DNA from 4 places in the Glutamicibacter sp. Je.9.36 genome. Region 3 is predicted to be linked to each of the others. Evidence: riboswitches for the same ligand, from Rfam matches in the RefSeq annotation. Region 3 holds a riboswitch; each other region holds the start of a gene.

Region 1 (7,754 bases), on a different contig from region 3:
GTGCCTAGGCGAAGGCTGCGAGTTGTCGACCGGGGTCGGCTCCCGGAAGAAGAAGTACATTGAGCATCAAAATGTATTCCTTGAATCACAATATATCTTTAGTATGATTGTGTGGCAAGACTCACATTCAAAATGACGCCAACGACGAAGCGCGCCGGGCAGACCAGGAGATACATCCCATGACAGCAACAGATCTTTCCGCCGTTCCGCTGGCTCAGCAGCTTCGCGCCGCTTTGGCAGCCACGCCCCTTCCGCTGGTGATCAACGGCCAGGAGGTCGCCGGCTCGGGGGAAAAGCTGCCGGTAACCGATCCCTCCACAGGACAGCTGCTGACCGAGACGACGGCTGCCACCGCAGCGGACATCGACCGCGCAGTAGCGGCCGCCCGTGCAGCCTTCGAGTCCGGGCCCTGGGCAGAAATGACCCCGGCAGCACGCCAGCGCGCGCTGCACCGCTTCGCTGACGCATTGGAAGCGAACCTCGATGAATTGGCTACCCTGGAGTCCCTGAACTGCGGGAAGCCCTTCAACGTCGCCCGCTTTGGCGAGCTGCCCGCGGGCATCGAGACCTTGCGCTACTTCGCCGGCTGGGCCACCAAGCTCAACGGCGAAACCCGCGAGATTTCCCTGCCAGGAACCTGGCACGCCTATACCCAGCGCCAAGCCTTGGGCGTGGCCGCACTGATCGTGCCATGGAATGTCCCCTTCACCATTGCACTGTCCAAGATGGCTCCGGCGCTGGCGTCCGGCTGCACCGTCGTGCTCAAGCCCGCGGAGCTGACCCCGCTGACCGCCGTGCGCATGGCGCAGATTGCGCTTGAAGCAGGCATCCCGGCCGGTGTGCTGAACGTTGTCCAGGGCTTGGGGCCGGTGGCCGGCCAAGCGCTCGCCGACCATCCGGATGTCGACAAGCTCTCCTTCACCGGATCCACCGCGGTCGGCAAGAAGCTGCTGGCGTCGGCAGCGGGCAATCTCAAGCGGCTGAGCCTTGAGCTGGGCGGCAAATCGCCGGTGGTGATCTATCCAGACGCTGATCTGGACAAGGCCATTCCGGCCGCCGCCATGAGCATCTTCGGCAACTCCGGCCAGGTCTGCGCGGCAGGGTCGCGACTGTATGTCCACGAAGACATCGCAGACCAGGTCATCGAAGGCATCGCCGGTTTCGCGAAGAACCTCAAGCTGGGCGCTGGCCTGGCAGAAGGAACCCAGCTGGGCCCCCTGATCTCCCAGGTGCAGCGCGAGCGCGTGCTGGGGTATATCGAGGCGGGCATCGCTGATGGCGCGGAACTCGTTGCCGGCGGCTTGGCCGAAGGCGAAGAAGGATTCTTCGTGCAGCCGACCGTGCTGAAAAATGTCAGTCCGGACATGTCCATCGCCAAGGATGAGATCTTCGGGCCGGTGCTCTCGGTGAGCACCTTCGGCGACGAGGATTCGCTGGCTGAGGTGCTGCGCCGGGCCAACGACACCGACTACGGTCTCAATTCGGTGATCTTCACCCAGGACATTTCCCGCGCGTTGACCTTCGCCAAGAAAATCCAGGCCGGCAACGTCAGGGTGAATACCGGTGCCGGCATGGATGCGAACATGCCGTTCGGCGGATTCAAGCAGTCGGGGTGGGGCGCGGAAAATGGCCGTGAAGGCATCGAGGCCTACACCTCGCTGAAGTCGGTCACCGTCAAGCTCGACTAGCGGCAATGTTCTATTCCGGGACTGCTTTGCGCAGTCCCGGGCCGATAGGATGAGCTCATGAGCGAAAAGGAGCAACCCCGGCTGGCTAGCGCGTTGGCGCAGAAAGTCGTCGACACGATTGCGCCGACCATCAACCGCAATGTGAACATCATGAATGCTCACGGAGTCATCATTGCTTCTACGGATGCTGCGCGTATCGGTACCCACCACGACGGCAGCGCAGAGGCGATCCGCCGCAACAACATCATCCGTGTCAGCCAGGCCGACGGCTCGGCCGGAACCCAGCCAGGGGTCAATGTGCCGCTGGTGTTGAACGACCAGCTCTGCGGCGTTGTGGGCGTGACCGGAGCTCCCCACGAGGTGGAACCGCTGGCCGGCCTGATTGCATTGACCGTTCAATTGCTCTTCGCCCAGGAACGCGAGCACTCTCGCAGCGCGCGGCGCGAGACCGAAGCCCGCGACATTATTTCTGCGCTGATCGCCGGTCGCGTTGCGCCTGAAGTGATCGACCGCTCGCTGGCAGCGCATGGTTTGCGCGGGCCGAAATGCATTGAAGCTTGGCTGCCCCGAAGCGTGGGGGATCCGTCGCTCGAAGATCCGGCGAAGGAACATCACCGCACGTCATGGATTAGCCTTTCCGGCGCGTACTGGAGGCTTTGCGCTGCCAGCGAGCCAGCTTTCGCTCCCGAGCGCATGGACCAGGAACGTTTCCTGGTCTCCGCGCCTGTCGAAAAGGCCGAGGATCTCATGGCCGAAACCGAAGTGCTGCGCGTATTGGTGGGCTATCCGGCACTCGTGCCATCCCACGCGCGGCGCCGCATGTGGAGCCGGGAAATTGCTGTGGCTATCGCCCGCACCCCAGCCCGCAGCCTGGAATATGCAGCTGCTCCAGCGATGCAGCTCAATGAGGAACAAGCCAGAACCCTGCTGGTCGTTGCGACAGCTGCTTCGATGAGCCAAGCGGCCACGGATCTGCATATTCACCGCAATACCTTGGTGCAAAGACTTGAGCGGATAAGCCAGGTCAGCGGCGTCGATATTCGGCGGTCCAGCGAGTCCCTGAAACTCCAGCATGCCATCTACGCGAGAGTGGCCTTGGGCCAGCTGCATGTTTTCTAGGCCCTGGAAACGAGGGGAGCTGGCGCCGGGGCTGGGAAGGGTGGGATGTTTGCACACATTGGCTCTTTCGAACCCAGGCAAATGTGGTCGTGTGCCCATAGGTATTCGGGGTCACTTTTCCTAGTATTGGCAGGATGATCGATCTTCGCGCCCGAAACCCGGGGTGGCACGGTGGCATCTAGCCCAACGGGCAAAGCCTTGAGCGGCTTTGCCGATAGGGCTGGTCCACCCGGTCAGCCATTGCGGGCTGGGCGCATTGAACTACCGATATTGGCAAAGGAGCCAACCCGCCGTGTACGAACTGCTAGTTCTGCTGATCCTTGTTGTGGCCATCGTGATGGTCACAGCACGCTTGAAGATCAGCCCATTCCTCGCCCTCGTTGGCGCCGCTATCCTGGCGGCCTTCGCCTACCGGATTCCGCTGGCCGACGTGGCTTCGACGGTCACCACGGCTTTCGGCAGCACCATGGGAAATATCGGACTGGTGATCCTGTTCGGAACAATGATCGGTGTCATCCTGGAGAAATCCGGCGCCGCGATCTCCATGGCAGATGCGCTGATCAAGGTCCTGGGTACCCGGTTCCCCAACCTGACGCTATCGATTATCGGCTACATCGTTTCCATTCCGGTCTTCTGCGACTCGGGATACGTGGTGCTCAACTCGCTGCGCAAAGCCATCACCCTGCGTACCGGGGTCTCTGGGCTGGCAACTTCCATCGCCCTGATGACCGGCCTGTACGCGACCCACACCATGGTGCCTCCAACTCCGGGCCCGCTGGCCGCAGCCGAAAGCATCGGCATTGCCGATAACCTGGGCTTGATCATCGCTGTCGGATTGCCCGTTGCGGCCATCTCGGCCCTTGCCGGCTTGGCCTACGCCAGCCGCTTCAACAAGTCCAAATGGACCCCGGTGCCAAGCGGTGACGACAACGACATCTCCGAACTCGACTATGAGCAGCTGCGTGCAAGCTTCGGAAAATTGCCCAGCCCGGCGCTGGCCTTCATGCCGATCCTGGTCCCGCTGGTACTGATCTGCGCCGCATCCATTGCGAAGCTGCCCTCGCACCCGATGGGCGAAGGCGTTGCCCTGGAAATCCTTTCCTTCTTGGGGACGCCGGTTATTGCGCTGATCTTCGGCTTGATCTCCGCGACCTTCCTTTTGCGCGGTAGCAGCAAACTGGCGGTCTTCAATGAGCAGATGAATGAAGCTGTACGCACCGCTGCTCCGATCTTGCTGATCACCGGTGCCGGCGCCGGCTTCGGCGCGGTCCTGGCCGCTTCGGATTTGACCACGATTCTTTCGGATTCGCTCAGCGGGCTGGGACTGGGCCTGGCTGTGCCATTCCTGATCGCCGCTGCGCTGAAGTCCGCCCAGGGCTCGTCGACCGTCTCAATGGTGACCACTTCCGCGCTGGTCGCTCCGATGCTCGGCTCCCTGGGCTTGGATTCGGAGCTGGGCATGGTGCTGTCCGTATTGGCTGTTGGCGCCGGTGCGATGGTTGTCTCGCACGCCAACGACTCCTACTTCTGGGTTGTCTCGCAGCTCAGCCGCATTCCGGTGATTACCGCGTACAAGACCTTGAGCGTGGCTACCGCCATCCAGGGCACCGCGGCGTTCTTGACAGTATTGGTGCTGGGAGCCGTACTGCTGTAGCAGCACGCTTTCCAGAAAGAAACGGATCGCGCCATCGGCAGATGGTGCGATCCGTTTCTTTAAGCAGTGCTGGATTAGCCCAGGCCTGCCGCCTGGATGCTCCGCGCGGCCTTATTCGCTGTGGCAGTCGAGATCACCAGCAATGCGATGGCAGCCAGGTAGCCGGCTCCGGTCGCGGCGAAGGCGAAACCGAATTGGCCCAGCAGGCAGAGAACTGCTGCGCTGGCCAATGCCGCCCAACCGGCCCAGGAAGCCACGGCAAGCAGGGGCGCAGCCTGCTGATGCCCGGCGAACCAGGCATCATCGCTGGCCAAGGTGTGTCGGGTCTTGATGCCGATCGCCGTATTGCGAGCGAGCTTCCGGTCCCGTGCCATCGGGGCGAGGAACGCTGCGACCAGCGTTATGCTCAGCAACCCGAACATGAAGGCAATCACGCCTGCTGGATCCACTTGCCGCCTCTTCTGCCGATTGATCTTGAATGGCCATCCTATGCGGTCGCAGCGAAGTTCCCTGACCCACGCTGTGTTCCCAATCGATGCCTAGGGGAACGCTCTTGAAATCCAGTTCCAGCATGCCAATTGCGTCATGCGAAGGTCATATGACGTCTTATCCGCCCGTTTTCCGGCAGGGCGAAGGCGCGAAGATGACGTATTTTGTCCTGCTGTTCCTCCGCATGACAGCGCCCTTCCCGAGGACCTGCCAGCAATGCTTGACTCGGAGCACAACCCATCCAGAGCGGCTGAGAGACCTGGCTCCGAGACGCCGCAGCAAGCCTGCACTCCGCAGGTAGTGCTAACGCCAGGTTCGATGGATCCGCAGATTTTCTGCATCCTTCGGAATCCATAGCCCAAGAGGAGAACGAAGATGACTGTACTGGATACCCAATTGCCGCGCGTGCCCTACACCGGCACTGCTGATGAAGCTGAACTGGCTCATTGGCGCGACGTCGCCCAGCAAGTAGCTGGCCAGCTGGCGGCTGACGCGCTCGACCGCGACCGCAAGAACGCCCAGCCTTTCGCCGAAGTGCAGCTGCTGCGCGAAGCCGGGTTGCTCAATCTCCTGGTGCCTGCAGAATTCGGCGGAGCCGGAGCCCATTGGGAAACGGCCTTCGAAGCGGTCCGCATACTGGCCGCAGCTGATGGATCCATCTCGCAGTTGCTGGCTTACCACTACATCAACCAGTCCGGCATTGCGTTCTACGCCCCGGCAGAAGCGCAAGGGGCATGGTGGCAGCGCACCGTGGAAGGTGGCTGGCTCTGGGGCGATTCGGTGAATCCAGTTGATCCGGATTTGACGCTGAGCGCCGAAGGGGACGGCTACCGGCTGAATGGAGCCAAGCGATTCTCCACGGGTTCCGGTGTTGGCGAGGTCATCGTCATCAACGCGCTGGTCCAGGGCGGAGAATACGACGGGCAGATTCTCGCCTTGGTTCTGCCACGCGATATCGATGGCTTGGAAATCGTTGACGACTGGGACTACCTGGGACAGCGGCTGAGCGCGTCGAATTCCTTGAAGTTCCACAACGTGCGGCTCGAAGCAAGGGACTTGCTGGGATTCGTCACCGATGAACCGGTCTCCACCCTGCTCACCCCCGGGATCCAGCTGGCCTTCGCCAACTTCTACCTGGGCATCGCCCAGGGAGCGCTGGCGCGCGGCAAGCAGATCTTGCTGGGCCGCAAGAACGCCTGGCTGTTCTCGCAGGCAGAGACCTACTCGCAGGACCCGATCTTCCAGCGCACCGTCGGAGAGCTCAAAGCCCGCACCGCAGCGGTGGCGGCGCTGACCGAGAAGCTGGGCCGGAAATTCGACGCCCTGCTCTCGAAGGCCGGGGATGTCACCCAGCCCGAGCGAGCGGCGCTGGCCGTGGAAATTGCTGAAGCCAAGGTGGTCTCCACTGAGGTGGGAGTGGATGTGGCGAACCGGATCTTCGAGGTGACCGGTTCATCTTCAACTGCGAACTCGGTGGGCCTGGACCTGTACTGGCGCAATGTGCGCACCCATTCGCTGCACGACCCAGTGGACTACAAGAAGATCGAGGTCGGCGCCTACTTCCTGCGCGGAGAATCCCAGCCGCTCTCGCTGTACACCTAAGAAAACTTCTCCCGGATTGGACTGAACGATGACTGTAATTGCAACTGGCAATCGACTCGCAGGACTCAAAAACCGCTTCGCACCGCTCTTCGCGCGCATTGCGCAGGGCGCAGCCGAACGCGACCGCACCGGCGAATTGCCCTACCAGCAGGTCGCGGACCTGGCCGCTGCCGGCTTTGGTGCGGTTCGGGTCCCGGAATCGCACGGAGGTGCCGGTGCTACGCTGCCCGAACTCTTCGAGCTCTTCGTGGATCTCGCGGCGGCGGATTCCAATATTGCCCAAGCGCTGCGCGCGCACTTCGCCTTCGTCGAGGACCGTCTGGTTGCGGCCCCCGGCCCGGGGCGCGACAAGTGGCTGGCCCGCTTCGTGGCGGGAGAACTGGTGGGCAACTCCTGGACCGAGGTCGGCACCGTCAAGGTCGGGGACGTGATCACCAAGGTCACCCCGGACGGCGAGGGCGGATTCAAGATCAACGGCACCAAGTACTACTCCACCGGCTCGATCTTCGCCGACTGGCTCGATACCTACGCAGAGCGCACCGACACCGGAAAGCGCGTGATCGCCGCAGTCAACCGCCACCAGCCCGGCGTCGAGCTGGCCGATGACTGGGATGGCTTCGGCCAGCGCACCACGGGTACCGGCACCTCCACCTTCACCGACGCGATTGTCGCCGAAGAAGACCTCATCGACTTCGATACGCGTTTCAAGTACCAGACCGCTTTCTACCAGCAGGTGCTGCTCGCTGTCTTGGCCGGATCCGCCAAAGCAGCCGAGCGTGACTTCGCCGCTGAGCTGAAGGCGCGCAAGCGGACCTTCAGCCATGCCGCGGCCAATGTGGCGGCCGAAGACCCGCAGCTGCTGCAGGTGATCGGCGAGGTCTCCGCGGCGGCCTTCGCTGCCGCGGCAACGGTGGAACGAGTGTCGACGGCATTGCAGGGTGCCTACGAAACTGCGCAGGCGCTGCACACCGGCGAGGTGACCGGGGAAGAGGACGAAGCAGCCAACGATGCGGCAGAGCTGGCCAGCGCCCAGGCGCAGGTGGTGCTCACGCCATTGGTCCTCAACGCAATCACCCACGCTTTCGATGCGCTGGCCGCCAGCGCCACGAGCGTTACCAAGAACCTGGACCGGCACTGGCGCAATGCCCGTACCGCCGGCAACCACAACCCCTGGGTGTTCAAGGCGAGGTTGATTGGCGACC
Region 2 (7,754 bases), on a different contig from region 3:
GCGTGGGAGATTGCGATCATGGGAAGTCGTCCCGAAGCAGACAAACTTGGTCAGATGGTACTTGAAAGCGACCTAGCAACGACTGATGACGATCTTCTTCGACATATTCTGCACAACGGGAGGAAGGCAGTTTCACTGTCAAGAACGAAAATTTCCGAGCTGATAGTCCATCTGTTTATGGCTGAAAGTCCTGAGGATGCGGCCGAAGCTCTCCTAGCCGTTGACGAGGCGCATCGTTTTGCCGTTTTAAAAGCAAGTGAGGATTCCTTCACGAAGCAACTTGTGGATGCCATTTCAGACTTCGTGATGGCCGAGGAAGCCCGCAAAGAATCGGAGAAGACGGCCAGAGCATCTGACGAGGAAGATCTGACGGAACATGTTCTCAACCCCGATGATGTACTCGCGGCGTTAGGTCACCTGCTTGGGTCTTTCGACGCCGAAGACCCTAGCGCGTCCGTTGTCTTGCGTATACTTCTCAAAATTGGGAAGCTGGAATCGCGTGATATTGTCCAAAAATACATCGGTGACGTCACGATTCGAGACGGTGAGATCGCAGCCCTAGTACTTGAACAGGCAGTACATCGGCGTACCGAACTCTGGTCAGTGTGGTTGAAATCTTGGCCTGCACAGACATTTGCGTCAGACACGCGGTGCGCTGGAGCAATCGTTGAGCTGGTAAGGGTCATGTGGCATCGTGCCACTATTAACTCGAAGGATTTGAACGAGGAAGAGATCCTTTCGTCTGCCGTTTCCGTTGCGAGTCTGCTTGACCACTGTAGCGAGTCTGCCAGAGCAAGCGCTACAGAGATCGTCAGTTTCGATACGATACCCACAAACGACGGCGAAGTTGCTACTCATCTCCATAGAGTCGCCGTGGCAGAATTTCTTGCTCGCACCGGCGTCATCAGTCGCGAAGACCTTGCAGAGAAACGGGCTGACGTGGTCATCCTGTCGCTAGATGATAAGAGTGAAGAGGAAGAAACGGAGTCCGTCTTGGCTGAATGGGTACTTTCCGAAGTTGCATACTTGCTTGAAGAGGAAGATACGCCTTTACCTAGTATGTCTATTTCTCGCCTTGTCACAGCTGGATCTAGTGCCACCTGGCTGAGTGTTCCCGATGAAGTTAGGCTACGTGTCAGACTTCTCGAACAGTCCGAGTTTGACATTTCGAATGTTCTGCGGGTTAGCGCTGCAGATGTTCGCTCTAGCCAGGAGGAATTGTCCGAGGCGGCGTTCGCTGACTTGATACAACGATGGCTTAGAAGTACCGAGGAGTCTGTCAGTGAAGTGCTCCCTGTTCTCATGGGCGTCATCGAGAAGGCGCCAAAGCCATTGCTGTCTGCGGTTTCTTACTGGCGCGCCAGACAAACAACTGCTAATCAGTACACCTTGCTGGAGTCGTTCATTTCAAAAGAAAATGAACCTGTCCCATCAACACCGGTGCTGCAGGCCGTCGGTCTAAATGATCTCGATGAAGCGAGCGTGGCATCGCTCATCGTCGACCGTTACCTACGTTGCACTACTAATGAGAATCGAAAGTCAGCTCTAAAACTCGCCGAACTTGCGCACTTTTCCGTTCACGCCGCACGCAGGAGAGTCATCCTCGAAATTATCATACCGATGCTGAGCTTGAATTCCTCTGCCGCTGAGATCGCTCTGTTCTATGCACTGAGACTGGCGAAGCCATTTCCGTCTGGTTCGAAGAACCTGTTGGGTGATGCGATGGTTGCCGCTGGATCAAATTTCCCTGCAGTTTCGGAAAAGGCGTATGCTGCGTTGCACACGCTCGGATTCTCTATTAGACGTAAAGGGCTTTTCCGCCGGGGTAGCGAGATTAGCGCGTCAGAGTGATGCTGGGCAGGAGCGGAACACCTCCATGAAATCTTCCGCGGGCAACGAAGGTGTCGCCGATTCTGTCACTTCAGACGCGGGCACCAACGAGCTCCTCGCGCAGGATGCCAGCCCCTGTGCTGAGCGCACTGAGCTTGGCCAGGGCCACATCGCGTCGGAACGGGGCCATGCCGCAGTTGGTGCTGGCAATCAGCTTGTCGGCATCGACAAATTCGAGTGTGTTGCGCAGAGTCTGCGCCACTTCCTCGGGAGTCTCCACAGCGTCATTGGCCACGTCGATAGCTCCGAGCATCACTCGTTTGCCGCGCACCAATTCGACGACCTCAAGCGGGACATTCGAGTGGTGGGACTCCAGCGATACGGTGTCGATGGAGGAAGCCTGCAAGAGCGGGAAAGACTTCTCGTAGTGGCGCCACTGTGCACCGAGAGTGGCTTTCCAGTCATTGTTCGCCTTGATGCCGTAGCCAAAGCAGATGTGGACTACGGTCTCGGCTTTGAGCCCCTGACAGGCGCGCTCCAGTGCGGCAATGCCCCAGTCGGCTACCTCGTCGAAGAAGACGTTGAAGGCAGGCTCGTCGAACTGGATGACATCCACCCCGGCGGCCTCAAGCTCGCGGGCTTCCTGATTCAGAATGGTCGCGAATTCCCAGGCCAGCTTCTCGCGGCTGCGGTAGTGCGCATCGTACAAGGTGTCGACCATGGTCATGGGGCCAGGAAGGGTCCACTTGATCTGGCGGTCGGTCAGCGTGCGCAGGAACTTTGCGTCCTGAACGAATACCGGCTTTTCGCGCTCTACGGCACCGACGACGGTGGGAACATTGGCGTCGTAGCGGTTGCGGATGCGCACGGTCTCGCGCTTCTCGAAGTCGACACCGCTCAGGTGCTCGATGAAGGTGGTGACGAAGTGCTGGCGGGACTGCTCGCCATCGGAAATGATGTTGATGCCGCGCTGGGCCTGCTCGAGGACCGCTGCGCGCATGGCGTCCTGCTGGCCTTCGCGCAATTGCGCGCCCTCAAGCTTCCAAGGGGACCAAAGTTTTTCAGGCTCGGCGAGCCATGACGGCTTGGGCAGGCTGCCGACAATTGACGTGGGGATAAGCGTTGAGGTCATGGGGTGTCTTTCGGATTCTTAGGCGACGGGAGCGGGGTAGGAGGCGGCCCATTGATCGAGCAGTTCGCGATTTGGGGCGATGAAGTGTTCCTCAGTGAACTTGCCCTGGATCTTGCCTAATTGGGTGCGTTCTTCGCGGTCATAGAAGACGCGGGTGGGGGAGAAGTCCTCGGCACCCAAGCTCGGGTGATATACGGAAGGAGCAGCCGAATTGGCGTTATAGATCTCCGGACGATAAATCTTCTGGAAGGTCTCCATGGTGCTGATCAGGCTGATCAGCTGCAGATTGGTGTAGTCGTTGAGCAGGTCACCGCGGAAGTAGAACGCCAGCGGTGCCACGGCACCTGGTGGCATGAAGTAGCGGACGCTCAAGCCCATTTTCCCGAAGTACGCATCGGTCAATGAATTTTCGTCCTGCTGGTATTCCAAACCGAGCACTGGATGGCTGTTGCCGGTGCGGAAATAGGTCTTGGAAGTCGAGACGCTGATGCAGATCACCGGCAGCTGGGCAAAACGTTCACGGTATGCCTGCGAGTTCAGGAAGTGCTGGAAAAGTTGCCCGTGGAGATCGCCAAAATTTTCTGGAAGCGCCGGAGCACCGCTGTCATTACACGAAGCCGGAAGCACCACACTGAAGTCGTAATCGCGGACATAAGAAGAAAAATTATTGCCGACTATTCCCTGGGTACGAGTGCCTAGGAGTTTATCCACGATCGTGGTTTCAAGGACTTCTAAAAGGGGAAATTTCTGGTCGATATTATCGGCAGTGAAATGCACGTTGGCAGAAATTATTTCCAATTCCAGCGCATAGCGGTCCCCTTGGGGATTGTCCCAGTGAGCCAAGGAATTGAAGCGGCGGTTGATCATTGTTAGAGCATTGTTCAGGTTCTCTGCGCGGCGTTCTCCACGTGCCAAATTGGCGAAGTTCGTGGTGGTGCGCGAATTTGCTGAGGGGGTGTAATTCTCGTCGAATTTAGTGGTGCTAATGCTGAAGGTCAACGCGTCTGCCATGATGGCCAATCTGTTTCTTTGGGGGCCGTGGTGGGCCGAGGGGAAGTCGATGCGTCAATCATGCAGGGTGATTCTTGATATCGGGTAACTCGATATAACTATGGATTCATATAGACTCTAGCTATGGTTCAGGGAACAAATGGCTTGACGCTGCAGCAACTTCGCTATTTCGTGGCGGTCGCCTCCGAAGGGTCGATCTCGGCCGCCGCCGACCTCATTTACGTCGCACAGCCCAGCATGTCCTCAGCGATGAAGGAGCTTGAATCACGGGTAGGGCGCACCTTGCTGATGCGCTCGGCCAGGGGAGTGACGCTCACCGCCGAAGGTGCTGAATTCCTCGGCTACGCCCGGCAGGTGCTAGAGCAGGTGGAGCTTCTTGAGCATCGGTACCTCGGCCGCCCCTCGGCCCGGCGGCTGCTGGGCGTCTCCACCCAGCACTACTCATTTTCGGTGGATGCCTTCGTGCGGATGGTGCAGGCCAGCGGGGCCGAGGAGTACCAGTTTTCGCTGCGCGAGACCCGCACCGAACAGATCATCGAGGACGTGCGCACGCTGCGCAGCGACATCGGGATCCTGTACCGCAACGACTTCAACCGGAAGGTCATCGACAAGCTGCTGCGCGAATCCCGTCTGGTCTTCCACCCGCTGTTCCTGGCTGATCCGCATATCTTCATCTCGCGCAGCAACCCGCTGGCCACTCGTGAACAGGTCACGCTCGAAGACCTCGAAGACCTGCCCCGGCTGACCTTCGACCAGGGCGCGAATAATTCCTTCTACTTCGCCGAGGAGGTGCTCTCCACGCGCTCCAGCCAACGCGAAATCCAGGTCTCGGACCGCGCCACCATCTTCAACCTCATGATTGGCTTGGGCGGGTACACGATCTCCACCGGCATCATCAGCGACGAGCTGGATCCCTCCATCGTCGCCATCCCGCTGGCCATCGAGGAGCGCATCGAAATCGGCTGGATCGACCACGCCGCCATCCCGCTCACCGACCAGGCCCAGCGCTACCTGCAAGAAGTGCGCACCGTGGTCGCCAGCTTCGGGGTAGAAGTGCTCGGCTGAGCCGCCAGCAGCGTAACCCCCGGTCATGGAGCACCGGCACATCGTCACAAACTTCCAGCAAAACCTCTACATCACACCGATTCCGCTCAAAAGCTCGCTTCACAAAAGAGTTCAGGCCCCCTCGTCATCATGACAAGGCGACGACATATGAAGCGTGGCGGCCTTGTATGAAGCAGGGTGCCGGATACCGCTTGCACCGTTTGCGGCGGATAGCCAACCATGGAAGAACAACCCATCAAGAGCGGCTGAGAGATCTGGCTCGGAGACGCCGCAGCAACCATCGGGAAACCGAAAGGTGCTACCGCCAGGAACGATGGAGCAGTTCCGAACGCGTTTTCGCGTACTGTGCTTCGTGCCGCCGCACGATGCCAATCGGTGCACTCCCTCGCAGAGAATCGAGGAGGAGCCATGAGCCAGGAAACCGACGCGGTGCACGCAGGGTACCGCCCGAGCGGAGACTTCCGCCCGATGCTGCCGCCGCTGCACAATTCCGCAGCGTACCAATTCCAATCGCATGCCGAAGCGGTCGAGAAGTTCGCGCTGCGCCAGGCCGGCTTCACCTACTCGCGCACCGGCAACCCCACCGTCTCGATTCTCGAACAGCGCGTGGCCGCCCTGGAAGGCGGGGCCCACGCGGTGGCCACCGCCACCGGGCAGGCCGCCGTGGCCCTGTCCCTGCTGGCCCTGACCCAGGGACCCAAGCACATCGTGGCCTCCTCCTCGCTCTACGGCGGCACCGTGGACCTGTTCACCGACACCTTCGCGGACTTCGGCATCCGCATCAGCTTTGTCGACCAGGCCGATCCGGCCGCCTGGGCTTCGGCCATCGAGGAGGACACCCGGGCGTTCTTCCTGGAGTCCGTCTCCAACCCGCTGTGCACCGTGGCCGACCTGCCCGCCATTGCGGCCGTTGCCCACGAGCACAACATCCCGGTGGTGGTGGACAACACCCTGGCCACGCCGCTGAATATTCGGCCACTGGAAATCGGTGCGGACATCGTGGTGCACTCGGCCACCAAGGGCTTGGCCGGACACGGCTCGGTGCTCGGCGGGGTAGTGGTGGACTCGGGGAAGTTCGATTTCTCCGACACCGGGCGCTGGCCGCAGATCGCCGCACCGCGGGTGCGGCTGAACAACACCTCGCTGCTTGAGCGCCACGGATCGGCCGCCTACGCGATGCTGGTGCGCTCCAAGTTCCTGCATGACTTGGGCCCGACCCTCGCCCCGGCCAGCGCCCAGGGCATCCTGGCCGGCATCGAGACCCTGCCGGTGCGCGCCGCCCACGTGCAGCGCAGCGTCACCACGCTGATCGGCACTCTGGCTTCCCACCCGGGCATCGTGGCCATCCACCACCCGTCGCTGCCCGGCCACCCCAGCTACGAGCTGGCCCGGGCGCTGGCGCCGAAGGGCACCGGCTGCGTGCTGGCCATCGAGCTGGCCCACCCATCCCTGGTTTCCCCGGTGATCGACGGGCTCAAGCTGATTTCCCTGGCCGCGAATGTGGGGGACACCCGCACCATGGTCTCCCACCCGGCGACCATGACGCACTGCCGGCTCTCCGCACAACAGCTGGCCGACGCCGGCCTGAACACCTCCACCCTGCGCCTGTCGGTCGGGCTGGAAGACCCCGCCGACCTGCTCGCAGATATCACCAAATCGCTGGATCTCGCGCTGGCCCAGTCTGCTCCCAAGGAAAAGGAAGTGAGCGTCGCATGAGCGGCTTCAACACCCTGGCCGTGCACGCCGGCCAGCACAAGGATCCGCACACTGGTGCGGTGATCCCGCCGATCTACCAGACCAGCACCTTCATCCAGGACGGCATCAACGTGCTGCGCGCCGGACACGAGTACTCGCGCGGCTCCAACCCGACCCGCAACGGGTTCGAATCCCAGCTCACCGCGCTGGAAGGCGGCGCCGCCGGCTTCTCCTTCGCTTCGGGCATCGCCGCCGAAGACGCACTGCTGCGCGCAGTGCTGGAACCGGGCGACCACATCATCCTGGGCGCCGACGGCTACGGCGGCACCAACCGGCTGATCTCCAAGCTGCACAGCAAATGGGGGATCACCTCTTCGGCGGTGGACATCACCAGCCTGGATTCGGTGCGTGCCGCGGTGCGCCCGAACACCGCGCTGCTCTGGGTGGAGACCCCGTCCAACCCGCTGCTGGGCATCGCCGACCTGGCCGGCTGGGCGGATATCGCCCGCGAACACGGCGCCCTGCTGGTGGTGGATAACACCTTCGCCACCCCGTACCTGCAGCGGCCGCTGGATTTCGGCGCCCACGCGGTGGTCCATTCCACCACCAAGTACATCGGCGGGCACTCCGATGTGCTCGGCGGGGCTGTCATCGTGGCCGATCACCTGCACCGCGGGCAGAGCCTGTCCGAGGCCGTGGGCTACCAGCAGTTTGCCGGAGGAGCGGTCTCCGGTCCGCAGGATTCCTACCTGGCCGCCCGCGGGCTGAAGACCCTGGGCCTGCGCATGGAACGCCACGGGGCTACCGCCAGCACCCTGGCCCGCTGGCTCGATGACCAGCCCGAGGTCACTCGCGTCTACTACCCGGGGCTGGAACGCCATCCGGGCCATGAGCTGGCCAAGTCCCGGTCTGCGGCCGGCCGCGGCTTTGGCGGGATCCTCTCCTTGCAGCTCTCCGATGAAGCCGCCGCCCGCGCCTTCGCCCAATCCATGGAGTACTTCCAGCTCTCGGTGTCCCTGGG
Region 3 (7,754 bases):
GGCTGGCTTTTTGTCATTGCTGCCGCGGTTTTCGCGGTCTTCGCCATCGTCGTAGCGGCCAAGAACTTTGGACGCATCCCGCTGGGCAAGGACGGCGAGACGCCAAAGTTCTCCACGGTCTCGTGGATCTCGATGATGTTCGCAACCGGCATGGGCATCGGCTTGGTCTTCTACGGCGTGGGCGAGCCGCTGTACTTCTACATGTCGCCTCCTCCGGGAACGGTGGAAGGTTCCACCAGTGATGCATTGAGCACCGCTATGGGCACCACGCTCTTCCACTGGACCTTATTCCCATGGGCCATGTACGCCATCGTTGGCTTGGGCATGGCGTACGGCAGCTTCCGGCTGGGACGCCCCCAGCTGTTCTCAGCCATGTTCAGCTCGATCTTCGGCGACCGGGCCATCCATGGTTGGGGCGGGCGCACCATCAATATCCTGGCCATCATCGCCACCCTCTTCGGTTCGGCTTGTTCGCTGGGTCTGGGCGCATTGCAGATTGGCGGCGGCATCCAGGCCACCGGGATGATGGAGAAGGTCGGTTCCGGCGTTCTGGTTATCATCATTGGCATTCTGACCGCATTGTTTGTCGCTTCTGCCGTTTCCGGCATCGAGCGCGGTATCCAGTGGTTGTCCAACACCAACATGGTATTGGCATTGATCATCGCATTGATCGTTTTCATTGGCGGCCCAACTCTGTTCATCCTGAACGTCATTCCCGATGCCATTGGCGCTTTCATCGGCGACTTGCCAGAGATGGCCTCGCGTACGGCCGCCGGCGACGGTGCAATGTCTGATTGGCTGTCCTCGTGGACTGTCTTCTACTGGGCATGGTGGATCTCCTGGAGCCCATTCGTCGGCTTGTTCATCGCCCGCATTTCCCGTGGCCGCACTATTCGCCAGTTCGTCACCGGCGTGCTGCTTGTTCCATCCAGTGTCACCCTGATTTGGTTCGCAATCTTCGGCGGCGGCGCCATCGGTATTCAGGAACGCGCCGAACGCGCCGGGGAAACCGGGGAAAAGCTGGCCAGCATTGTTGATGGCGCGCCAGATATCAACTTCGATTTGATCCTCTTCGACATGCTTGGCAGCCTCCCGCTGTCGGGCTGGATGGCTACCGTGCTGATGGTCGTCACCGTGCTGCTGATTGCGATCTTCTTCGTGACCGGCGCAGACTCGGCCTCGATCGTGATGGGTGCGCTCAGCGAACGCGGCGCTGAAGAGCCATCCAAGAAGGCCGTGATCTTCTGGGGCGTGGCCACCGGCGCTGTGGCCGCGGTGATGCTGCTGGCTGGCGGCGATCATCCGGCGGAGGCATTGACCGGGCTGAAGAACATCACTATTGTTTCGGCGCTGCCATTCGTGATTGTGATGCTCCTGCTCTGCGTGGCGTTGTGGAAGGACCTGAGCAAGGATCCGCTGGTGCTTCGCGGCAAGGTGGCTCGAAAGGTCCTGGAGCAGTCCGTGGGCCAGGCGGTTGACCGCCATGAGGGTGGCCAGTTCAGCTTGATGACCACCGAAATCCCTTTGGTCAGGGCCGAGGGAAGGGCCTCCGAAGTGAAGCTTTTCGCCACCGAAGCCACCGCTGACCCGGTGCAGGACGGCAAGGGCAGCGCGGCCGATGGCCAGAGCCAGAAGCCAACGGCCGGGGATTCCTAACCGGCAAATCAAATGAAGCTTCTTCCCCAGCCGGGGAAGAAGCTTCATTTGTTTAACCCCAAGGGGCTTGGGAGCAGCGATTAGCCGCGCGCGCGGCAGATCGCGTTGATCTCCGGAATGCACGGCTCATTCTGCAGGCTCGTTGTGTCGCCGAGCGTGGTGCCCTCGAACAGCTGGGTGAGCAGGCGGCGCATGATCTTGCCCGAACGGGTCTTGGGCACATCTGGAACCAAGACGATTTCCCGCGGCTTGGCAATCGGGCCGATCTGCACCGCGACGGTATCACGGAGTTCAGCAATGAACTCGGCCTGCCGTGCAACGAGCTGCTCGTCAGGCGACTCGGCAACCAGGGTCTTGTCCAGCGGTACCACGAAGGCGGTTGCAGCGTGTCCGGTCTTGGAATCCGGGGTGGGGCAGACGCCGGCTTCCACCACGCCGGGGTGGGTGACCAATGCCGATTCGATTTCAATGGTGGAAAGCCGATGGCCGGAAATATTGATCACGTCGTCGGTGCGGCCCAGGATGTAGATATCGCCGTCCTCATCGAAGCGGGCACCGTCGCCAGCCAAGAACCAGCCCTGCTCTACGTATTGTTCCCAGTAGCTGGTGTAGTAGCGCGTCGGGTTGCCCCATACGGTACGGGCCATCGACGGGCCAGTGCGCGTGATGACAATATTGCCCTGCTGGTTGGCCGGCACGCTCAGGCCGCCATCATCGACAATGTCCACCGAGATGCCCGGCAGCGCGCGTGCGGCGCAGCCTGGCTTGAAATGTCCATCGGTCGGCAGGGGGGAAAGCACGGTCGCGCCGGATTCGGACTGCCACCAGGTGTCAACCATCGGCAGTCCTGCTTCGCTGTCCCGGCCGATCTGCTGGCGGAACCATTTCCATGCCTCGGGATTGACGGCTTCACCCACAGTGCCGCCGATCTTCACCGAGGACAGATCGTATTGGGCCGGGATGCCATCCGGGAACCAGCCCATCAACGAGCGGACCAAGGTGGGAGCGGTGTAGTAGCTGGTGACCTTGTAGCGTTCAATGACCTCGAAGTGGCGGCCCGGGTGCGGGGCGTTGGGGACGCCCTCGTAGATTACCTGGGTGACGCCATTGGCCAACGGGCCGTAGATCTCGTAGGTATGCGCGGTGACCCAGGCGAGGTCGGCGGTGCACCAGTGCACGTCCTTGGCGCGCTGGGACTCGTCCGGGTTGGCGAACAGCAGGTTGTAGCTGGCGGCCGCCTGCGTCAGGTACCCGCCGGTGGTGTGCACCAAGCCCTTCGGCTGGCCGGTGGTTCCCGAGGTGTACATGATGAACAGCGGTGTTTCCGCATCGAATGCCTGCGCGTGGTGCTCGGTGGACTGGGTATCAACCACCTCATGCCACCAGATGTCGCGGCCCTCGGTCCACGGGATTTCGTCGCCGGTGCGGCGGATAACCAGGACCTTTTCGATTTCGTTCTCGCCGGCAACGGCCGCATCGGCGTTGCCTTTGACCGGAACCGAAGTGCCGCGGCGGAACTGGCCGTCGGTGGTGACCAGGACCTTTGCCTTGGTGTCCTCCACACGGAACCTCAGCGCTTCGGCGGAGAACCCGCCGAAGACCAGCGAGTGGATGGCGCCGATGCGGGCGCAAGCCAAGGTGATGACAATTGTTTCAATGAGCACCGGCAGGTAAATGACCACGCGGTCGCCCTTCACCACACCCAGGGATTCCAAGGCGTTGGCTGCCTGGGAGACCCGCTCCTGCAAATTCTTGTAGGTGACGGCTACCCGGTCTCCGGGCTCGCCTTCGAAATACAATGCGACCTTCTGGCCGCGTCCCGCAGCTACATGGCGGTCGGCGCAGTTCACTGCGGCGTTCAGCTTGCCGCCGAGGTACCAAGAAATTTCCGGTCCGCGCTTGGCATCCGGATCGGCCGGAACGATGCGGCTGGTGGTGTGCCACGGGGTGTCCCAATCCAAGAGGTTCGCCGCTTCGTCCCAGAATTCCTGGCGTGCTGCCTCTGATACTTGAGTTGAGGTTGTTGCCAATTCGGTGGTCATCGCAAACTTTCTTTGGTGAGGGGTAGCTTTGTCAACGGGTACTAGCTGGTCCGGTTTCAGGTCCAGCGCTTGATAGCCCAGCGTTCTGCTATCGACAGCAGGGCATCGGTGATCTTTCCAAAGACGGCCAGCAGCACGATGGTCATGATTAGGCGGTCCAATCGGCCGTTGTTCTGCGAGTCGGTGAGCAAGAAGCCTAGGCCCATTGACGCGCCGAGGAGTTCGGCTGCGACCAGGAAGAGCCAAGCTTGGGCTAGTGCCAAACGCAGGCCGGAGAAGATCGAAGGGACCACTGCGGGCAGCTGGACGGTGCGCAGCAGCGTCAATCCCTTCACCCCGAAGGCGCGGGCTGCTTCGACCAGGTGGGCATCGACATGGCGCAACGCCAAGGCGACGGTGGTAAAGACCGGGAAGAAGGCACCAATGATCACGAGTGTGACCTTGGAATCTTCACCCATTTTCATCCAGAGCACCAGCAACGGAACCCAAGCCAAGGAAGGGACTGCACGCAGGGCGCTGATGCTCAGTCCCAGAAATGCATCTGCCAATTTGGACAGTCCGACAAGTGCACCCAGCGCCAAGCCCAGCAATGATCCGAAGGCGAAACCGAGAAGAACACGCTGGGTGGAGATGCCGATGTGCTTTCCGAGTTCGCCATCCTGGAAGAGCTCAATGGCAGCAGAGACCACTGAACCCGGAGTTGGCAGTGTCCACGGAGCGACGATTCCGGTGACGGTGACAAATTGCCACACAGCCAGGGTGGTCAGCGGCAAGACCAGCGCAAGCAGCCATTTCGGGGCACGCAGGATCGTTGCGGCCATGCTGGCCTTCTGCTTGGCAGGTGTTTGGCTTCCGCGGGTTCCAGCCACGTTAGTGGGGCTCATGGCTGGTTACTCTCCGGAGATCTTTGTTGCGTCTGCCTTGACGGCAAACTGGTCATCGATGAGGGTTTCCAGAGCTTCATCAACGGATTCCTGCTCCGAGACATCGCGGCTGGCGACCAGCGTGGGAGCAATCTTGCTCAGGACTCCAGTGAATTTGGCGTCGGGAACTGCCGGAACGTCCAGATTGGAGCGTTCCTCAATCACGGTGGCAGCAACTCCTGGTTCGAGCCCTGCTACGTCGGCCAGGATTTCTGCGGTTTCCTCGGGATTGTCAGCTGCCCAGCCACGAGCCTTTTCGTAGGCATCGACAACGAGCTGGGCGAGTTCGGGGCTCTGCTCAATGAAGTCTTCGCGAGCGTTCAGCGCACCGTAGGTGTTGAAATCCAAGTTCCGGTAAACCAGTTGCGCGCCGTCTTTTTCGGCAGCGGCCATGATCGGATCCAAACCGCTCCAGGCATCAACCGAGCCGTTGGCCAGGGCGGTACGTCCATCGGCATGCTGGAGATTCTGCAGCGTGATGTCAGCTTCACTCAAGCCCGCGGATTCCAGCGCCTGCAGCAGGAAGAAGTATGGGTCGGTGCCCTTCGTAGCGGCCACGGTCTTGCCCGCCAGATCTTCAACGGACTCGATTTTCGAGTCCTTATCCACTACCAGGGCCGCCCATTCCGGCTGCGAATACAGTGCGATGGTCTTGATGGGTGCACCGTTCGAACGGTTCAGGAGCGCAGCGGAACCGGCTGTGGAACCAACATCGATTGCGTCGGCGCGAAGAGCTTCATTGGCCTTGTTGGAACCAGCGGACTGGATCCATTCGACATTTACGCCCTGCTCCTTGGCGGCTGCTTCCAACCATCCCTTTTCCTTGAGTACCAGGCTCAGCGGGTTGTAAGTGGCAAAGTCGATGGACAGGGTCTGACCATCCGAGGAGGCTGTAGCGTTTTCGCCAGCACAGCCGGTCAGGGCAACTGCGCCAACGATCAAGGCGGCGGCGGACAATGCAGTGCGGCGGGTGAGACGGTTCAAAAGCATGGAGAATCCTAGAATTGTGCGTGCAAGCGGTGTGGGTGAAAGGCAAAGAGGCCGCCGAATGGTTCGGGACCCACGGCGTGGCCGGGACTAATGGTTGGTTGGGTCGACGCCGAGCAGGCGCAATAGGTGCAGGCGATCTGCAACGAACTTTTCATCGGTATGCCGGCGTGGATGCCCAGCTGAGATGGACAGATCCTCGATGACGCCCGCTGCACTATGCTCAGCGCCTCGCCCCAGAACAATCACGCGGTCAGCCAGAGTCAACGCCTCGTCCACATCATGGGTCACCATGAGAACGGTGGTGGGGAACGATGCGTGAATCGAGAGCAGCAGATCCTGCATCTTCAAGCGTGTCAGCGCATCGAGGGCGCCGAAGGGTTCATCAAGAAGCAATACACCCGGGCGCCGAGCCAGCGCGCGAGCCAGCGAAACCCGCTGCGCCATGCCTCCGGAGATCTCGCGTGGGCGCAAGCTGGCTGCATGGCTCAGACCGGTCAGCTCGATCAACTCATCGATCAGCGACTTGCCGGCGCGCTTATCGGTTTCCGGTGCCAGGCCCAGTGCAATGTTCTGGCGAACCGAGCGCCATGGCAGCAGCCGGGGCTCTTGGAAAGCAACGGCGCATAACTCGTTGATGCCGGTGACCTCGCGGGTGCCGGTGCGGATGGTGCCGGTGGTGGGGTGGTCCAAGCCCGATGCTGAACGCAGCAGCGTGGATTTTCCGCAACCGCTGGCTCCAAGAATGGCCACGACTTGACCTGCTGGAATTTGCAGGTTGATATCGGCCAGGACGGTGCGGCTTTCCTTCTTGGTGGTGAAGGTTCGCGACACGTTGCTGAACTGCACGTCCAGGGCGCTTGAAGCTGAGGCAACGGGAGTTGCCTCGGGCGCTGCAAAGGAAAGAGTCATGTTCATCTCCATCGGTCCTGGCGGTAGCACCGGCCTGCAGAGCAAAACTCCAAAGGTGGTTGCTGCGGCGTCAACGAGCCAGATCTCTCGGCCGCTCGGGATGGTTACGTTTCCATTACAACGAGTCGAACGATTTGAACGCAAATCTCGCGTAATATGAAAAAATCTTCGACAACTACGTCACATTGCCCAGAAATTTCGTTATTTATTTTATTGCAGGCCGGTTTGCTCGACATTAAGCAAAACTTTGCAACTCATCTTCGGCAGGACACGGATTAGGCTGTGAAATTTGAAGATGGGCACTGCCGGCACTGGGACGAAATGTGACTTCGCGGGTTGGAAACGCCGGTTTATTACCGTTACAAATGAATTACGACCCATCCAGAGCGGCTGAGAGATCTGGCTCCACGACGCCGCAGCAACCACCCCAATAGCGGGACGGTGCTACCGCCAGGACCGATGGAAAGAATTGAGAACCCTGATGCCTATTGGTGAATCGTACAATGCCCTCGGACTGGACTTCAACCAGCTCAGTGACCCTTCGCAGGCCACCGCAATGGACCTGGACAAGTTTGAAGAACAGCTGCCGACCAGGCAATTGCTGAAAATCACCCCCGGACCAAGTGCGGATGAGCAATACGACCGGCTGGCCGAAATCTTCCGTCCCGTTTTTGCGCAGATCGCCGCAACCGCCAAGGACCGCGACTTGAACCGCGTGCTTCCTTTCGAGCAGGTAGGCCTGCTGAACCGCGAGCGCTTCGGTGCGCTGCGCCTTTCCGTTGCCGACGGGGGCTACGGCGCACGGCTGGTGGATGTCTTCCGCCTGCTCATCGAGCTGTCCGAGGCGGACTCCCACGTTGGCCAGCTGTGGCGTGCGCATATCGCATTCGTCGAGAACGTCTTGGCGCTGGACGACGAAGAGCTGCGCAAGAAGTGGGTCGCTCGCATCGCTGCCGGGCAGATTATCGGCAACGCCTACACCGAACGCGGTGGCAACGCCCTGGGCACCTTGAACACCAAGGCCAGCACCGTGGACGGGCGCTGGGTGATCGACGGTGAAAAGTACTACTGCACCGGCACCATTTTTGCCGACTGGACCACCGTTGCGGTGGCCCACCCGGAGCTCGCCGGCCGCCAGATCGCCGTGGTCTCCACCCAGCGCAGCGGCGTCAAGATCCTCGACGACTGGGATGGGTTCGGCCAGGGGCTCACCGGAACCGGCACCACCGAATTC
Region 4 (7,754 bases), on a different contig from region 3:
GCGGCACCTCAACCCACACCGGCCCCATGGGCACGGTAATGGCCCGGGCCCACGCATCCTGGATCGCCGAGGGGATGCCCGATGCATGATGCACGGTCTGCTGGAACTTGGTGACGTTGGCGGCCGAGGCCTTCTGGTCATCGAGCTGATGCAGCATGCCCTTGCGGCGGGCTCCCAGGCCGTCCAGCGGAATCTGGCTGGCCACCACAACCATGGGCACGCCGGTGGCGTAGGCCTCCTGCAGACCCGCTAGCGAGGTCAGCGCGCCCGGGCCGGTGGAGAGGAACAGCACGCCCACTTCCCCGGTAGCGCGGGAGTAGCCATCGGCGGCGAAGGCGGAATTGTTCTCCACGCGTGAGGAGATGAACTCCAAGCTCGAGCGCGAGAGCGCGTCGAAGAGTCCCAGGGCGTGCTGCCCGGGGATCCCGAACACGGTCTTGGCACCGAGCGCGGTGAGGGTCTCGATGACCAGATCGCCGCCATTGCGTTGCGGTTGCTCGTTCATTAGCTATTCATCCCCTTGCTGGCGCGGAAGTCGCTGATCAGGCTGATCAAATCATAGGTGACATGCGAGGCGGCCACGCCGGTCAGCTCCGCATGGTCGTAGGCGGGGGCGACTTCGACGATATCCGCGCCGATGATGTTCAACTCGCGCAAACCGCGCAGGATTTCAAGCAGTTCACGGCTGGTGATGCCCCCGGCCTCCGGGGTTCCGGTACCCGGGGCGTGGGCTGGGTCCAGCACGTCGATGTCCACCGAGATGTACAGCGGGCGGTTGCCGATGCGGTCGCGCAGCTTGTGCACGATTTCGCGGACGCCCTGGTAGTAGACATCCGAGCTGGTGACGATGCCGAAGCCGAAGCGCTGGTCGTCTTCCAGGTCCTTCTTGCCATAGAGCGGACCGCGGGTGCCGACGTGGCAGATCGCCTCGGTATCCAGGATTCCCTCCTCGACCGCACGGCGGAACGGGGTGCCGTGGGTGTATTCAGCACCGAAGTAGGTGTCCCAGGTGTCCAGGTGCGCGTCGAAGTGCAGCATCGCTACCGGAGCACCGGCTCGTTGCGAAGCGGCACGCAGCAATGGCAGCGCGATGGTATGGTCTCCGCCCACGGTAACCAGGGTGGAGCCGTCGCTGGTCAGCTCCAGTGCGTTGTGCTCGATGGTCTCGATAGCCTCGTTGATGTTGAACGGGTTGACCGCCATGTCCCCCGCGTCAGCCACCTGGCTCTGCGCAAACGGCGAGGTGTCGGTGGCGGGGTTGTAGGGGCGGATCAAGCGCGAGGATTCGCGCACGTGGTTGGCGCCAAAGCGCGCGCCGGGCCGGTAGGAAACACCGGTGTCGAAAGGCACGCCAACGATCTTGATGTCGGCCTTCTCCACCTGATCCAGTCGCGGCAGCCGGGCATAGGTGCCGCCACCTGCATAGCGTGGAATCACCGCGGCATTAATGGGTCCCAGATGCCCGTTTTCCTCGATGCGGATTTCCTTCATCGCAACTTCCTCCCCCAGACATCCAAGAACGAAAGTTCAAGTTGTCTAATATGAAACTTCAGTTTCCCATTATGCTATTTTGTCTGCTGGGTCACGTCAAGATTCAGTTATCGCACAGCCCGGGAATCCAGGCAGAAATAGCCCATGCCACAACCCGCGAACGGGCTGCGGCATGGGCCGAAACTGCAGCAGGGCGCTCAGCTGGCGAAGCTGCGAATCTGCTGGGCAAGCACCTCTAATGCATCGCGCAGCAGCGCCGACGTCGTGGCAGCGGTACGCGAGTCCCAGCTTCACTACGAGGACGGCGCCGAACATAAGTCGATTCTTCGCGAACCCGAGGACCGTTGCGACAATGACGAGGCATCGGCACCGCAGGCTGCAGCCGCAACGAGCCCGATGGGGTGCGAGCGATTCGATTCCCCCGCCTGCCCTGCGCCAAGCGCTGGACACTGTCCCGTTCGGGACCATGACTGCGGCACCCCGGGCTTCGATGACAGCGCAGAAACTTGGGTCAAGGCTCTCGCAGCGTACGCGCGCCGATCTGCTCTCGGCGGTCACTTCCTACCTTCGCCATTGCGGCCATTGGGAAGATGCCTCTGGGGAATTGGGCATCCACCGAAGTTCCCGCGCCACCTCATCACACGGGACCAGGAAGTGCTTGTCCCCGGATGTTTTGACTACATTTCAGGCTATTTTGCCCAAATTGGGACGCTAGGCCTCGCCGGAGCGCTTCTTGCTGGCTTTCACCAGCGCGCGGTCGACCTCATGAATGCCCAGGCAGAAGCCTGCGGACATGACCAGCGATTTGATAGTCAGTTCGGAAAGGTCATCGGCTACGTACACCAGCTGGATCGGTCCGGCCAGGACCAGCAGGACACCGGTCCACAGCACATACGCCCACGAGGTGCGCGCCTGCGCCATCACCGGGAAGCGTGCCCGTCGGCGAATTGTCCGCACGCCAATGGTGACAATGACGACGGCCAGAATCGCGGCGCCAATGAAGAAGAAATTGCGTTGGGTGCGGATCCAGGTCAAGGTGGTGCCAATAAGAACGCCGAAAAGTATCGAAGCCCACCAGCTGATACTGCGCAGTTGATCTTGCGCAGCGGTTGGTTCGCCTGTCCTCACGCCTCTCCCATCACTGATTGTCCCGAGCGCCCGGAACAACGCATCGTTCCTAGAATACGCGGTTCGTCTCCCCGCAGACGAACGCGCAGCCGCACTGCGCATGCCGTGCCATGGCAGCAAGTGCCGTGGCTTGGCGTCATGAGAGGATCAGCGTCCAGGTAACCACGGCAACCTCATCAGAATCGTTTTCCCAGCTATGCGGTTCACGCCCGGGGAAGGTGATCGTATCGCCTGCTTCGAGTTCTACGCGCTGATCAGGCAATACCAGGATGAATTTTCCAGCGATCACGTGCAGCACTTCCAGCTCGCAATCCACCGAATACAGTTCCGCTTCACCGGTGCCCTTGGGCGCAATCTCGGCTCGAATCATCTGCACCCGCTTCTCGCTGCGCGGCGTGACCAGCTGCTCCGTGATGCCGTCACCGCCCAGGGAAACACGGGGCGCCTGCTCCAGACGGACCAGTTTCGTTTCAGGAACCTCGAAGAGGGCACCGACCTCCATGCCCAGCACTTCGCACAACCGCAAAAGAGTCGAAACCGAAGGGCTGGTCAGGTCGCGCTCCACACGCGAGAGGAAACCCTTGGTCAGTCCGGATAGCTCGGCGACCTGGTCAATGGTCATACGCTGGGTCTGGCGCACCCCGCGCAGCCTCGCACCGATATTGATCGCAGCACCGGTTGGTTCAACTGGCAAGGTTTTCATCGTTTGGCTCCTCGACGTTTTCTGCAGCAACAACCGCAACCACTTTGGCTTCAAGGCCTGCGGGGCAAGTTTACCAATGGTAAACACACGGCGCCCTCTACCGCGAGGCTGCAGCGCTCACTAGACTCTGTCCATGGACAGCACCAAGGACAAGCTCTGCGGGTACCTGAACGACGCGCGCGAGAATGCGATCTACAAGGCAGAAGGCCTCGCCGAGCACCTGGCACGCACTCCGCTCACCCCCACGGGCACCCATATCCTGGGAGTACTGCACCATTTGGCGATCAATGAATACGAATATTTCGGCACCTGCCTCAAGCGCAGGGCCGATGACCGCTACGTTCGCGAATTCATTGCACCGCATGATCCCGACGCGGATTTCCTTCCGCCAGCAGATATGGATGCGCAACAGCTGATCGGCCTGTATCGGAAAGCCATCGCCTTCGCCGATGAAGCCATCAGCGACCTGCCCCTGGACTGCCCCGTAGAGGTACCGTGGTGGGGGCCAGCTGGCAAAACCACCTTGGATCACCTGCTCATCCATGCGCTCGCCGAGACCTCCCGGCATGCAGGGCATCTGGATATCATTCGCGAGCAGCTCGATGGCCGTGCTGGCTGGACCGCGCAACTGGATCTGCTGCCCGGCTACACCGCCGGGCAATGGGCCGAACAACGCGAGAAGCTGCAGCAACTGGCCAATGCCTTTGCCCCGGACAGCTGAGCCGCAGTCATATTACGCATTCGGACTTCACCGGGCCCTGCCGCCGGCGGTACCATCAGAAATGTTGCTTCACGAGACGCGGCGCCAAGCTCCGACTGGCCGCGCACCAACCCCAAGTTCATGGGTGGTTCGGATGAGGAAGCGGTCCGCGCATCAACAGGTGCACGGGCAAGAGCTCGCAAGAGAGTTGACCTCCATGGCATATCCGATTCTGCCCGTCATCGACCGCCAGACCGGCCAAGTGCAGTTCAAGGCCGAAGGGCGCTGGCGCACCCGCTACGTTGCAGATCCGCTCAGGCTTGAACGGCTCATTGCCCGTTGCGCCCGCAGGCCGACCTATGATCCGGCCACTTCTGAATTGCAGCTGGTGCTGCCGGTAGCCGGAGATCCAGCGGGCAAGCGAATTGCTTTTAGCCTTGCCAAATTCCCAAGTGCAGGAGCCCTGACTAAACTGGGTGGTTGATCCGATCCACGGGTTTCATTGGAAAATCCATGTTCCAGGAGAGTCATCGTCGCGATGCCACAGCACCCAGAAACCGAACCTACCAAAGCGCAGATCCAGCGATGGCGCAAGTATCTCGCTGATGAAGTCGCCGAAGGCTCCATCTACAGGGCCCTCGCGGAAAAGAAAACCGGGCAGGAACGGCAAATCCTGCTGGGCCTTGCAGAGGCGGAAGCCCGCCACGAATCCCACTGGCGCGTCCTGCTCGGCGAGCATTTCAAGGAAGTCCGCCCGTCGCTGCGACGCACCATGCTGCGTTTCCTGGCATTGCATTTCGGTTCGGTCTTCGTGCTGGCCATGGCCCAGCGCTCCGAAAGCAGTTCGCCCTACCGCGACGACAAGGACGCCACCGCGCAGATGGCGGCCGACGAACAGGTCCACGAAGAGGTCGTCCGGGCGCTGGCTACAGCAGGCCGTGCGCGTCTTTCGGGCAACTTCCGCGCTGCGGTCTTCGGCGCCAACGACGGGCTGGTTTCCAACCTGGCGTTGATCATGGGTATCGGTGCGACCGGTGTTTCAGCGACCTTCGTGCTGTTCTCCGGTGTTGCCGGTTTGCTGGCCGGCGCACTGTCCATGGCCGCTGGCGAATACGTCTCGGTGCGTTCCCAGCGCGAGCTGCTGACCGCCTCGCGACCAACCCAGGTCACGCTGACCGCCGCCCCGAACCTCGATCTGGACGCCAACGAGCTGGTGCTGATCTACAAGGCCCGCGGCATGAGCGATGAAGATGCAGCGCACCGGGCCGCAGAACGCATGGGCCTGTTCACCTGCGATTGCAACCCCGACTTCTCGCTGAACCCGGAAGGCCGCGGCGAAGAACTTGAGAAGGAGCACCAGGAACTGGGGTCGGCCACCGGCGCGGCGGCCACCTCGTTCATCCTTTTCGCTTCCGGCGCGGTCGTGCCGATCCTGCCTTATATCCTTGGGCTCTCCGGCATGACCGCGATCCTCGTCTCGGTAGTCCTGGTGGGCGTGGCCCTGATGATCACCGGAGGGATCGTGGGACTGCTTTCCGGGGCCTCCCCGCTCAAGCGCGGCCTGCGCCAGCTAGCCATCGGCTGGGGCGCAGCGGCCATCACCTACTGCTTGGGCCTGATCTTCGACGTCAGCATCGGATAGCAGCCTGCTGCGAATCGAATGCCGGTACAGCTTTGGCTGTACCGGCATTTTCCATGCCGTGCCCTAGCTGTTCTCCGGCCGCCGGGTACGCCGGCGCAGGGTTTGCATGCTCTGGATGAACTCCATCGCTTCTTCGGCGGTTTCCACCAGAGCAATCTTCTGTTCCATGACACGTTCCTTGGCCAGGGCCTGAAGCAGCGGCCAAGCAGGCAGATCCCTCGTCCAATAGTCCTTGCCGATCAGCACCATCGGCACCACGCGAGCACCGGTAGCGTAGTAGTTTTCGCAGGCATCCTGGAAGATTTCCTGCACCGTGCCAGCGGCCCCGGGCAGAACTACCAGCCCGCCGTTGGACTGCTCCAGCAGAATCGCTTCACGAATGGAATTGGTGAAGAACTTGGCAATCTGGGTGGCAAACAGATTCGGCGGCTCGTGGCCGTAGAACCAGGTTGGCACGCCCAGGGACTGCCGCTGGCTCGGGAAACGCTCCTTGACCATCAGCGCAGTTCTCGCCCAGCCGGTGCGCTGATGGATCGCATCTGGCGCTTCGGCCAGCATCTGCAATGCCGTAGCGACATCTTCTGGCCCGTAATCGGCCAGCCACGCACCGGCGTTGGCGGCTTCCATTGCGCCGGGGCCTCCACCGGTGGCAACCGCGTAGCCGGCCCGGGTAATCATGCGCCCAAGCTCCAAGGCTTGCGCATACTGCGCAGTGCCCCGGCTCATCGCATGCCCGCCCATCACCCCGATAATCGGGGTTTCCTTGAACGTGCCCTCGTACACCGCCGAGACCAGCGCCTGGCCAATGTGGTGATCATGCAGGGTTTTTGCCAGCGCATTGCTATCGCTGTCGGAATTCACCGCTGCATGCTGCTGGGAGTACGCGTAGATCTTCGCATCAGGCACATGCTCGTAGGTCTGCGTCCGGATCCCCGAGTACAACTCATGCGGCGAATACAAGCCGCGAGCCACCGTCTCGAAGGGAAGCTCCTCCCCCGAGCTCATGCACAGCCCGCCAGTGGCTTGCACGATCTGCGCTCCTTGCGCGGAATACTGGCAATCGATGAATAGCGCTTCGGAAAGATCCAAGGATTCCAGCACGGTATCCCGTTCGCGCAGATCAACACGGTGCACTCGCCAGCCTTTTCCGCGTGCGCGGTGGGAAGCCAGCGCTTCAGCTGCGAGACGGTCGAATTCAACGAGCGTCGTTATGTTCACTGCGCGTGCTGGAAGGTAGGGCCACACTTGGGACATGCGTCAACGCTACGTCATAGATAGTGATTATTCACAGAAAGGCCCTTCAACTTTCGCGAAGGCCCGGAACGTGAAACGATGAGAGGATGATTGAATCTGTTCCACCAACCATTGATGCCCGCCACTTATTGGCTTTTCTGGGCAACGTTCCTTTCTTCTATGGAAAGAACCTGGCTGCAGAAGCAAATTCCGTGGTTGACGTGGAATTCGACGAGAGCACCCACCAGATCGAAGGCACCGTCACCGATTCTGGCGAAGAATATTCTCCGATGATCCAGGTCCTCATGGACGGTGGAGAGTGGAAGATCGAATCGTGCGAGTGCACCTGCGACGCACCGGGCATCTGCTCGCACATCGCGGCACTGGCTATTGTCTCCAACAAGATCGCTTCCCAGCCGCGCGCCGTGCCTGCCCGGGAAGAGAAGCCGAACACAGTTTGGTCGCAGCAAATCGATTCATGGTTTGAAGAGTCCGAACCGGGCCCGGCCGATGGCCTGCTTGGTTCGCAGCACGATCCGGTAGTGCCGATGGCGCTTCAGTTCCTGCTCTTCGATTCGAAGGACGCTACCCAGCAGCAACAGTGGATGCCGACCGGAACCATCCCGCACCCGACCCGCAATAAGCGCTTCCGCTTGGGAGTGCGCCCAATGGTTCGCAACACCGAAGGCCGTTGGGTTCGTGGCCAGCTTCGCTGGACCACCCTGGGCTTCAAGACCTACGGCTGGAACCTGCTGCGCGCGCAGCACCACTGGTTTACCCGCTTTGCCTCCATGGCGCGCAGCGACAGCCAGCTGCAGTTCAAGGTGGATGAAGACTGGCTGTTCCTGGACGAGTAC

The links. Region 3 has a riboswitch for S-adenosylmethionine ahead of AAZQ98_RS12200 (ABC transporter ATP-binding protein). Riboswitches for the same ligand answer to the same signal wherever they lie in the genome.
Region 1: it holds a riboswitch for S-adenosylmethionine, as region 3 does, so the genes downstream of both, AAZQ98_RS03035 (acyl-CoA dehydrogenase family protein) here and AAZQ98_RS12200 (ABC transporter ATP-binding protein) in region 3, are expected to answer to the same signal.
Region 2: it holds a riboswitch for S-adenosylmethionine, as region 3 does, so the genes downstream of both, AAZQ98_RS10670 (O-acetylhomoserine aminocarboxypropyltransferase/cysteine synthase family protein) here and AAZQ98_RS12200 (ABC transporter ATP-binding protein) in region 3, are expected to answer to the same signal.
Region 4: it holds a riboswitch for S-adenosylmethionine, as region 3 does, so the genes downstream of both, AAZQ98_RS15910 (hypothetical protein) here and AAZQ98_RS12200 (ABC transporter ATP-binding protein) in region 3, are expected to answer to the same signal.

The regions. Positions count from the first base shown of each region.
Region 1 covers NZ_JBCPSN010000001.1:645,976-653,729, reverse strand. The annotation lists gene AAZQ98_RS03055 (aldehyde dehydrogenase family protein) at 180-1,688, shown strand; gene AAZQ98_RS03050 (CdaR family transcriptional regulator) at 1,746-2,807, shown strand; gene AAZQ98_RS03045 (GntP family permease) at 3,100-4,461, shown strand; gene AAZQ98_RS03040 (SdpI family protein) at 4,536-4,910, opposite strand; SAM riboswitch class I at 5,185-5,275, shown strand; gene AAZQ98_RS03035 (acyl-CoA dehydrogenase family protein) at 5,326-6,552, shown strand; gene AAZQ98_RS03030 (acyl-CoA dehydrogenase family protein) at 6,581-7,754, shown strand, end outside.
Region 2 covers NZ_JBCPSN010000003.1:501,293-509,046, reverse strand. The annotation lists gene AAZQ98_RS10690 (KAP family P-loop NTPase fold protein) at 1-1,851, shown strand, start outside; gene AAZQ98_RS10685 (methionine synthase) at 1,922-2,962, opposite strand; gene AAZQ98_RS10680 (DUF1852 domain-containing protein) at 2,981-3,973, opposite strand; gene AAZQ98_RS10675 (LysR family transcriptional regulator) at 4,097-5,038, shown strand; SAM riboswitch class I at 5,268-5,358, shown strand; gene AAZQ98_RS10670 (O-acetylhomoserine aminocarboxypropyltransferase/cysteine synthase family protein) at 5,447-6,754, shown strand; gene AAZQ98_RS10665 (cystathionine gamma-synthase) at 6,751-7,754, shown strand, end outside.
Region 3 covers NZ_JBCPSN010000004.1:270,765-278,518, reverse strand. The annotation lists gene AAZQ98_RS12220 (BCCT family transporter) at 1-1,656, shown strand, start outside; gene acs (acetate--CoA ligase) at 1,737-3,698, opposite strand; gene AAZQ98_RS12210 (ABC transporter permease) at 3,755-4,519, opposite strand; gene AAZQ98_RS12205 (aliphatic sulfonate ABC transporter substrate-binding protein) at 4,589-5,611, opposite strand; gene AAZQ98_RS12200 (ABC transporter ATP-binding protein) at 5,699-6,520, opposite strand; SAM riboswitch class I at 6,526-6,627, opposite strand; SAM riboswitch class I at 6,895-6,986, shown strand; gene AAZQ98_RS12195 (acyl-CoA dehydrogenase family protein) at 7,002-7,754, shown strand, end outside.
Region 4 covers NZ_JBCPSN010000007.1:42,320-50,073, reverse strand. The annotation lists gene AAZQ98_RS15935 (thiamine pyrophosphate-binding protein) at 1-505, opposite strand, end outside; gene speB (agmatinase) at 505-1,491, opposite strand; gene AAZQ98_RS15925 (hypothetical protein) at 2,203-2,619, opposite strand; gene AAZQ98_RS15920 (helix-turn-helix domain-containing protein) at 2,756-3,322, opposite strand; gene AAZQ98_RS15915 (DinB family protein) at 3,456-4,043, shown strand; SAM riboswitch class IV at 4,111-4,224, shown strand; gene AAZQ98_RS15910 (hypothetical protein) at 4,240-4,506, shown strand; gene AAZQ98_RS15905 (VIT1/CCC1 transporter family protein) at 4,561-5,664, shown strand; gene AAZQ98_RS15900 (LOG family protein) at 5,728-6,918, opposite strand; gene AAZQ98_RS15895 (SNF2-related protein) at 7,005-7,754, shown strand, end outside.